One region of the Lysobacter korlensis genome, then DNA from elsewhere that is predicted to be linked to it. Evidence: predicted binding sites of a transcription regulator. Region 1 holds the regulator's gene; the other holds the start of a gene.
What was found. The regulator FliA, encoded in region 1, starts transcription of late flagellar genes. The targets are predictions, from matches to a motif close to TAAAGTTTNNCNNNCNNNGGCCGATAA.
Positions count from the first base shown of each region.

Region 2: ACFFGH_RS08225 (HD-GYP domain-containing protein) is a predicted target of FliA. The motif match lies at 2,145-2,171, and genes of this name have one in related genera.

Region 1 covers NZ_JBHLTG010000001.1:942,047-946,457, reverse strand. Annotated here, with positions in the region: gene flhF (flagellar biosynthesis GTPase FlhF) at 1-1,210, shown strand, start outside; gene ACFFGH_RS04210 (MinD/ParA family protein) at 1,239-2,129, shown strand; gene ACFFGH_RS04205 (RNA polymerase sigma factor FliA) at 2,126-2,881, shown strand; gene cheY (chemotaxis response regulator CheY) at 3,033-3,425, shown strand; gene ACFFGH_RS04195 (protein phosphatase CheZ) at 3,491-4,057, shown strand; gene ACFFGH_RS04190 (chemotaxis protein CheA) at 3,999-4,411, shown strand, end outside.
Region 2 covers NZ_JBHLTG010000001.1:1,744,618-1,749,028, reverse strand. Annotated here, with positions in the region: gene ACFFGH_RS08230 (putative bifunctional diguanylate cyclase/phosphodiesterase) at 1-702, opposite strand, end outside; gene ACFFGH_RS08225 (HD-GYP domain-containing protein) at 714-1,961, opposite strand; gene ACFFGH_RS08220 (alpha/beta hydrolase-fold protein) at 2,208-3,011, shown strand; gene ACFFGH_RS08215 (hypothetical protein) at 3,138-3,347, shown strand; gene ACFFGH_RS08210 (HPF/RaiA family ribosome-associated protein) at 3,528-3,836, shown strand; gene ACFFGH_RS08205 (YidH family protein) at 3,862-4,236, shown strand; gene ACFFGH_RS08200 (catalase) at 4,378-4,411, shown strand, end outside.

The DNA.
Region 1 (4,411 bases):
CCGCCTTTCCGCCGCCGAACAGGCCCGCGAAATGCCGGCACCGGTGGCCGAGATGCCGTCGCCGGCCGCCCAGGCCGCCGAAGCGATGGTCGCACCGGCTCCGGTGGTCGAAGCCGCGCCGATGGTGCCGGTCGCAACGATGGAAGTCGCGCCGCCGGTTGCCGCCCCGATTGCTGCAGCGGCTCCGGCTCCGGCTCCGATTGCCGCGATCGATCCGGTGGCGGAGGTGACCCCGGCCGCTGCGCCGGTCGCCATCGCAGTGCCCGCCGAACCCGTGCTGCAGGCAGTCGCCACGCCCGTCGAGGATCCGACGCTCGCAGCGATGCGCAACGAGCTGGCGTCGATGCGTGAGCTGATCGAACGCCAGATGGACCAGTACGCGATCGAGCGCCTGCGCGGTTCGGCCGGCCGTGCGTATGTGTTCGACACGCTGGTGGCCTGCGGCTGCGACGAGAGCGTCGCGCAGAGCGTTGCCGCCCGCATCGACGCAAACCTCACGCCCGAAGAGACCCGCGAGCCGATGTGCGCCGAACTGGCGCGCATGATCATGACCCACCGCGCCGAGCCGATCGACGACGGCGGCGTGATCGCACTGGTCGGCCCGACCGGCGCCGGCAAGACCACCACCATCGCCAAGCTCGCGGCGCGCTTCGCTGCCCGCAACCGCGCCCGCGACGTCGCGCTGGTCACCACCGACGTCAGTCGCGCCGGTGCGCGCGAACAGCTGCATGCGCACGGCCGCCGACTCGGCATCACCGTCTGCGAGGCCGACGGCCCGGAAGCGCTGAACGCCACGCTCGACCAGCTGGCCGACTACCCGCTGGTGCTGGTCGATACCGCCGGCTACGCCGCCCGCGACCGCGCGCTGCTGAGCCAGATCCTGTGGCTGCGCACTGCGCGCCGTGTGCGCAGCCTGCTGGTGCTGCCCGCCAACGCGCACCCGCATGACCTCAGCGAAATCATCCGCCGCTACCGCCCGGCTTCGCCGGAAGGCGTGGTGCTGACCAAGACCGACGAGACCGGCCGCCTGGGCGCCGCGCTGTCGGTGCTGGTCAAGCAGGACATGCATCTCGCCTACACCACTTCGGGACAGCAGGTGCCGCACGACATCGAGGCCGCCGACCCCGTTCGCCTCGTCGCTTCACTCGAAAAACTGCGCCGCGCTGCCGACAACCCCTTGATGACCGAGGACCGCCATGCCGTCGCCTGACCCCAACGCATCCTGCCTCGGACACGACATGAACGGACATGACACCACGGCCGCCGACCCGGCCCCTTGCGCCGAAGCGGCGCCCGCCACGCCGGCGAGCGTCGCGCCGGTCAGGGTGATCGCGGTGGCCAGCGGCAAGGGCGGCGTCGGCAAGACGTCGGTCTCGGTCAACCTGGCGATGTCGCTGGTGATGGCCGGCCGCCGCACGCTGCTGCTCGACACCGACCTCGGCCTCGCCAACGTCGACGTGATGCTCGGCCTGTCGCCGCGCTTCACGCTGGCCGACGTGATCGCCGGACGCTGCGAACTGGCCGACACGATCATCGAAGGCCCCGGTGGCCTCTGGGTGGTCCCCGCCGCATCGGGCAAGCGCCACATGACCGAACTCACCCCGGCGCAGCACGTCGGCCTGGTGCATGCCTTCAGCCAGCTCGACCTGCCCATCGACACGATGGTCGTCGACAACGCAGCCGGCATCGCCGATGGCGTGCTGACGTTCTGCCAGGCCGCGCAGGACGTGATCATCGTGGTCTGCGACGAGCCGGCCTCGGTCACCGACGCCTACGCGCTGGTCAAGGTGCTCAGCCGCGAACGCGGTGTGACCCGGGTGCAGGTGCTCGCGAACCAGGTCGGCAGCCCGCAGGAAGGCCGCCACCTGTTCGAGAAGCTCGAACGCGTCAGCGCGCGTTTCCTCGACGTCACGATGTCGTATCTCGGTGCGATTCCACGCGATGAATGGCTGCGCCGCGCGGTGCAACGCCAGGAAGCCGTCGTCGAGGCATTCCCATCCAGCCCGTCCGCACTCGCTTTCCGCGACATCGCGCGACGCGCATCCCAATGGCAGGTCCCGCAAGGTCCGCGCGGACATGTCGAATTTTTCCTTGAACGGCTGGTGACCCCAGCCAGGAGCGCCGCATGAATGCCATGGCCGCCGCCCAGTACCGCGCTGCGCGCCCGCAGGTCGACACCGCCGCGATCGTCGAGAAGCACGCCGAACTCGTGCGCCGCATCGCGCACCACCTCGCCGCGAAGCTGCCCGCCAGCGTCGAGATCGATGACCTGATCCAGGCCGGCATGCTCGGCCTCATCGAGGCCGCGAAGAACTTCCAGTCCGACCAGGGTGCCGCGTTCGAGACGTATGCCTCGATCCGCATCCGCGGCGCGATGATCGACGAGATCCGTCGTGGCGACTGGGTGCCGCGCTCGGTGCATCGCCGCTACCGCGACGTCGTCGCTGCCACGCGCGCCGTCGAGCAGGCCACCGGCCGCGCTGCGACGTCGCAGGAAGTCGCCACCGCGCTCGGCGTGAGCATCCCCGAGTACCACGCGATGCTCGAGGACGCCGCACGCGGACAGTTGCTGAGCCTGGACGCGCATGCCGAGGAGCACGACGGCGAGCCGCGCCTGGCCACCGCCGATGGCACGACGCCGGCACGCGCATTCGAGCACGAGGAGTTCCGCGGCGCGCTTGGTGCCGCGATCGGCCTGCTGCCCGAGCGCGAGCAACTGGTGCTGTCGCTGTACTACGAGCAGGAACTGAACCTGCGCGAAATCGGCGCGGTGCTGTCGATCAGCGAATCACGCGTCTGCCAGATCCACGGCCAGGCCATGCTCCGGCTGCGCTCTCGCCTGGGCGACTGGCGCGGCATCGACGCCGACAACGACGACTGATCGCGACACGCGTCACCGAACCGGTGTCGTCCTGGTCCGGAAGGTTCAGGACCGACGGCACCGGTCGATATCCGCCGCAAGGGGCGTGTGCCGGACCTGACCCCGCCGGTATGCGCCCCACCCCATTACCGCATCGCCGCACGAGCCCTTCATGGACAAGAACATCAAGATTCTCATCGTCGACGACTTCTCGACCATGCGCCGCATCGTCAAGAACCTGCTCAGCGACCTGGGCTTTTCCAACACCGCCGAGGCCGACGACGGCACGACGGCGCTCGAGGAACTCAAGCGCGCGAAGTACGACCTGATCATCACCGACTGGAACATGCCGGGCATGACGGGCATGGAACTGCTCAAGCACGTGCGTGCCGACGCCGCGCTGAGCAAGACGCCGGTGCTGATGGTCACGGCCGAAGCCAAGCGCGAACAGATCATCGAAGCCGCCCAGGCGGGCGTGAACGGCTACGTCATCAAGCCGTTCACCGCCGGCACCCTGAGCGAGAAGCTGGGCAAGATCTTCGAGCGCCTCGAGGCCGCGGCGTGAACGCCCAGGTCCTCACCGATCCCGACAGTCTGTCGACCGACAGTCGCGAGGCCATCATCCGGCGCGTGCGCGCCGCGCTTGGGGCGATCGAGAATGACGACCAGGCCGGCTTCCGCGAAAACCTCGACGCGCTGGTCGAATGGCGCAACCAACCGCTGGTGCAGGGCCTGGTGCGGCTTGCACGCGAACTCGGCCAGGCCTTCGGCGACGGCGAGGGCGCGAGCACCGGCGGCTCGCTGCCCGAGGCCTGCGCGCGCCTCGAGCACGCGGTGAAGATGAGTGAGGACGCCAGCCATCGCACGATGGACATGATCGACCAGTGCCGCGACCTGCTGGCGACGATTCCGGTCGCGCCGGGAAGCGAGGCGGCCGAGGCCGCGGCCGGCATGCGCGTGCGGTTTTCCGAAATGACCGCCGCGCAGGGCTACCAGGACCTGACCGGCCAGATCATCAAGCGCGTCGTCGACATCGTGCGCTGCGTGCATGCCGCAAGCGATGGCGTGATGCCCGAGTCCGCGCCGCTGCAGCTGCCCGCGTCGTCGAAGGGCTTCGGCCCGGCCGTCACCGGCGTCGATGCCGCACCGGCCACGCAGGACGACGCAAACGATTTGTTGTCATCGCTGGGACTTTGACGTGAGCGAAGCCGAATCCGACATCTGCGCTGACTTCCTGATCGAGGCGCGCGAAATCGTCGACCAGCTCGGCGAGCAGCTCGTCGCACTGGAACAGTCGCCGTACGACCGCGACTGCCTCAATGCGGTGTTCCGCGGCTTCCACACGATCAAGGGCGGCGCAGGCTTCCTCGACTTCCCCGCGATGGTGACGATTTGCCACGCGGTCGAGGACCGGCTCAACGCCGCGCGCAGCAGCGAAGCGTCGATGGACGAAATCGCGTTCGACGCGACGCAGCAGTCGATCGACCTGCTCAGCGATATGCTCGATGCGATCGGGCGTGGCGAAACGCCCGAGGAACCACCGGAATCACT
Region 2 (4,411 bases), 800 kb from region 1:
CCGCTCGGCCACCGGGATGAACACGTCGGGCGATACCATTCCCCGCGACGGGCTTTTCCAGCGCATCAGCGCTTCGGCGCCCACCATGCGCAGCGTGCTGGCGCACACCTGCGGCTGGTAATGCAGCGCCATCTCGCCACGTTCGATCGCGCCACCCAGCTGCATCTCGAGGTCCCACATGTCGGAGATGTCGAGGTCCGGGGTCGAGTCGGGCGCGTAGTCGTGTCGCTTGCCCGCGGCCCTGGCGCGTGTGAGTGCGCCCTCCGCGCGACGCAGCAGCACCTCGGGCTGGCTGGCGTGGAGTGGGCACAGCGCCGCGCCCACGGTCACGGGGACCGTGCATCGCACGCCCTGCCCTTGGAACGGCACGTCGAGCAGGCGGAACAGCTTCTGGATCGCGAGCTCGACGTGCCCGGCATTGAGGACGCGATTGAGGATCAGCGCAAAGCGGTTATCGCCGATACGCGCGACGTAGTCGTGCCCGCGCGCGACCTCGCCGAGCTTTGACCCGAGGTGGCAGAGCAGCGCGTCGCCGACGTTGTACCCGTGGACGTTGTTGAACTGGGCGAACCCGTCCACGTCGACCACGACCAGGCCCATCGCGGCCCGCTGCTCGTTGGAGATCGCAACGCAGCGGCGAAGCAGCGACAGGAAGTTGCGCCGGTTGCGTAAGCCCGTCAGTTCGTCCTGCATCGCGTCCATTGCTTTCCCGCTCAATCCAGAAACAGCGCGGCAGGGTCGATGCCGAACGCGCCGCGCGGCAGGCCGCCGCGAATGTTCAGCGGCTGCCCGTCCGCGTCGGTCAGAACTTCGCTGAGGTCGATCGGTTTGAACTCGCGCAGCGGCATCTTCGACTGATCCAGGAGCAGCATTACGACCGGTCGCAGTCGGCGCAGCGTGTTAACGCTCATGACGACGCCGACGGTGCCGTCGGTCAGCTCGACCAGCGAGCCGGTGGGGTAGATGCCGCTCGCGCGGATGAACTGCTCGACGAGTTCGCCCTGGAACAATCGGTCGCGACCGTGGTAGAGCTCCATCACCGCCTGGTGCGGCGAGCGGCTCGGTGCATACGGGCGCACGCTCGTCATCGCGTCATAGCTGTCGATGATGCCGATGATTCGGGCGTGGATCGGGATGTCCAGTTCGCTGAGCCCCTGCGGGTAGCCGCTGCCGTCGTGGCGCTCGTGGTGGGAGGCAATCATCCGCACGACCGTGGGCGAAATGCCATCGGTCTCTTCGGCGATGCGTACGCCCTGCTCCACGTGGCCGCGCAACAGCGCTACCTCCGCAGTGGTAAGTGGCCCGGTCTTGATCAGCAGCGAAGTGGGCAGCCGCAGCTTGCCCACGTCGCACAGCAGCCCGCCCATTGCCAACTCGCGCAGCTCGTCGCGTTCGAGTCCGAGGTGCCGGCCGAACGTCGCGGCCCAGACCGAGCAACCGAGCGCGTGCTGGTAGCTGTAGTCGCAGGTGCGGCGCAGCTCCATGACCCACGGGAACGCGGCCGGGTTACGCGTGATCGACTCGATCATCGTGTCGACGCCGTCCGCGAGCTTCTGCAGATCCAGCTTTCCGCCGCGCTGGAGGTCGCGGATCACCTCGCCGACCCGCGTCTCGAGCTCGGCGTGCGCCTTCTGCGCATTGCCCAGCTCCTCGCCGAAGTCGGCGACGACGTTCCAGCGGGTCCTGCGCAGGTTGTCGATTTCGTCCTCCCCGCGGACCCGGCGGACTACGCGGTCGTCCTCGAGAAGGATGTGCCGAACGTCCGGAGACCTGCCCCGCGACGGGTCGACATAGACGTGGCTGCACATGCGACGCAGGCGTTCAATCTCGTCGTCGTCCGCAATGCGAAGGCCTTCTAGTGGGAAACCGGTGCCAATCCAGGGGCGGTCGAGCCGTGCGACGAACATGCCGCGCTCGAGGCCGACGACGCTGATCCGGAACTCCTGCGCGCTGACGGACATCGGTGGGCATCCAGGGTGAAGACAGGTCGGGGGCAATACCGTCCCGCTCGGCTACGCGTCGCCCGGCCACCGGGCGCTTGCGACAGGTTGCGGTCAGAGCACGCGCGCGGGCCAGGGCGGACGACTGCGCGCTCGACATTCTGCGCGCCTGTCACGAGGTGTCTACCCGATTTGTTCTATCGCCTAACGGCTGGCAGGCGCAAAGCTTGATCGGAACGAAGTGTTCGACGCCGAGGAGACGCACTGGTGCAGTCCTATCCGACAATCGCCCGGTTGATCCGAGGGTGCGCGGCAATCGCACTGGCGGCCCTGCTCGTTGCTTGCCGGGCGCATGGCGACCCGCGGACGCCGATCCCCACCGCGCTCTTCCCTGCGCCCTCGCCGCCCGGAACGCGCCTGGTGGTCGTGCTGCCCGGACGCGCAGACGACCTGGGGGATCTCCGTGCCAGCGGCATCGTGCCCGCCGCACAGCGAGCCTGGCCGGATGCCGACGTGGTGCTGGCCGAGCTCACGCTCGACTACTACATGGCCGGCAGGGCCACCTCGCGACTGCATGAAGAAGTGATCGAGCCGGCGCGTAGGCGCGGATACCGATCGGTATGGCTGGTCGGCGCCTCGCTCGGCGGGATGGGCAGTCTGCTTTACGACCGGGAGCATCCCGGGGCAGTCGACGGCATCGTCCTGCTCGCACCGTTTCTGGGTCAGCGCGCGATCCTCGATGAGATCCGCCGCGCCGGAGGCGTCGCGCGATGGACGCCGGGCCCGAAGCAACCGGTCGACGAGCGGACGTGGCAGCGTGAACTATGGCGCCATATCCAGCAGCTCTCGCAGCGCCCAGGCGAAGCGTCGCGCGTCTGGCTGGCCTATGGCGCCGATGACCGTTTTCGCAAGGCCATGCCGCTGCTCGCGGACGCACTGCCCGACAGGCAGGTGCGTGTGTATGACGGCGGGCACACGTGGCGCGTCTGGTCGCCCGCGGCGTACGACGTGCTGAGCGCGGCGTCAGCCACGGCCGCCACGGAGGGCGAAAAGGCGCCGGGACACCGGTGAGCCCTGCGGCGACGCGCGCGGGTCACGCGATGTTTACCGGCCAAGCGGCAGCCTGAGTTTCCTGGAGGCCGACACGCGAACGCGCAGACCGCGGGACCGGTGGCTTCCTCGCACAGGAGGCGATCCATGAGCGTTCAACCGCACAACAACGGCGCCGGGGCCCTGCAGAAAAACAGCGGGCAGGATCTGGCAGGTACCGGCGACGACCAGCGGCGCGAAGCTGCGCGCAACGCGGAAGACCCACCGAGTCTGGATCAGCGCGGCATTGCTGGCGTTGGACACAACGGCCTCGACGAGAACCAGGGCAGCCCGGCGGATCGCTCGCGACAACGGTGACCGCGCCTGCGGCGGCCCTGCCCGCCTTCGCGAGTAGCGGGCGGCCGTGCGACTCAGCGCGCTACAACGGGATGACCTGTCGGCTACGCGACTGACACAAACCGTTACGCCGACCTAAGTCGTCGAATGATCCGCGGACCGCGCGCCCGCCACCACCACAACCACTTTGAGGACTCACGCATGCATATCCAGATCAACACCGACCACAACATCCAGCACGACCCCTCGGTCGCCCGACACGTCGAACAGACGCTGGAATCCGCACTGGGGCGGTTCTCCAAGCAGATCACACGCGTCGAGGTGCACCTCAATGACGCAAATGCGGGCAAGACCGGTGACAACGACAAGCATTGCCTGCTCGAAGCGCGTCTGGAAGGCCGCCCGCCGGTCGTCGCGTCCGACGATGCAGCGACCATCGCCTCGGCAGTCAGCGGCGCGGCACGTAAGCTTCAGCGCGTGCTCGACAGCAGCCTCGGCAAGCTCAACTAAGGCCTGATCGCGGACCACGTCCGGCATGGCCTCAAAGGACGAGAGCAGCCAAGAGCTTGCGAGCGACCGCACCGACCTTGCGGAAGATCGCACGCTGCTCGCGAATGAGCGCACGTACGCCAGCTGGATGCGAACCGGCATGGCGTCGATCGCGGTCGCGCTCGGCTTCCGGGCGCTGCTCCGCGATTTCCAGCCGGAATGGCTTGCGAAGTCGGTCGCGACAGCATTCGTACTCATCGGCGCGGCGGTGATCTGGTTTGCGTATCGTCGCGCGTCCCGAATCGCGCAGCGGCTGCAGTCACACGAGGTGACGTCGCTGCCGATTTCGCGCATGAGCTGGCTCAGCCTGTCGCTGGTCGCGGCTGCGCTCGCGCTTTGCGTGGTGCTCTGGATGGTGTGAGCGGGCGGCACACGGCGCAGGCGACGGCAGTCGCTGTCCACGCGGAATTGATGAGCCGGCGCTTATTTTCCTCGCCGGTCGCAGCTCCGGCAGGCGGAGCGCGGCGCCACCTCACCGCGCAAAACCCGCCATGGAGCCGACGTGAACGACGATCAGGAAAGAAGCGGCGGCGAGT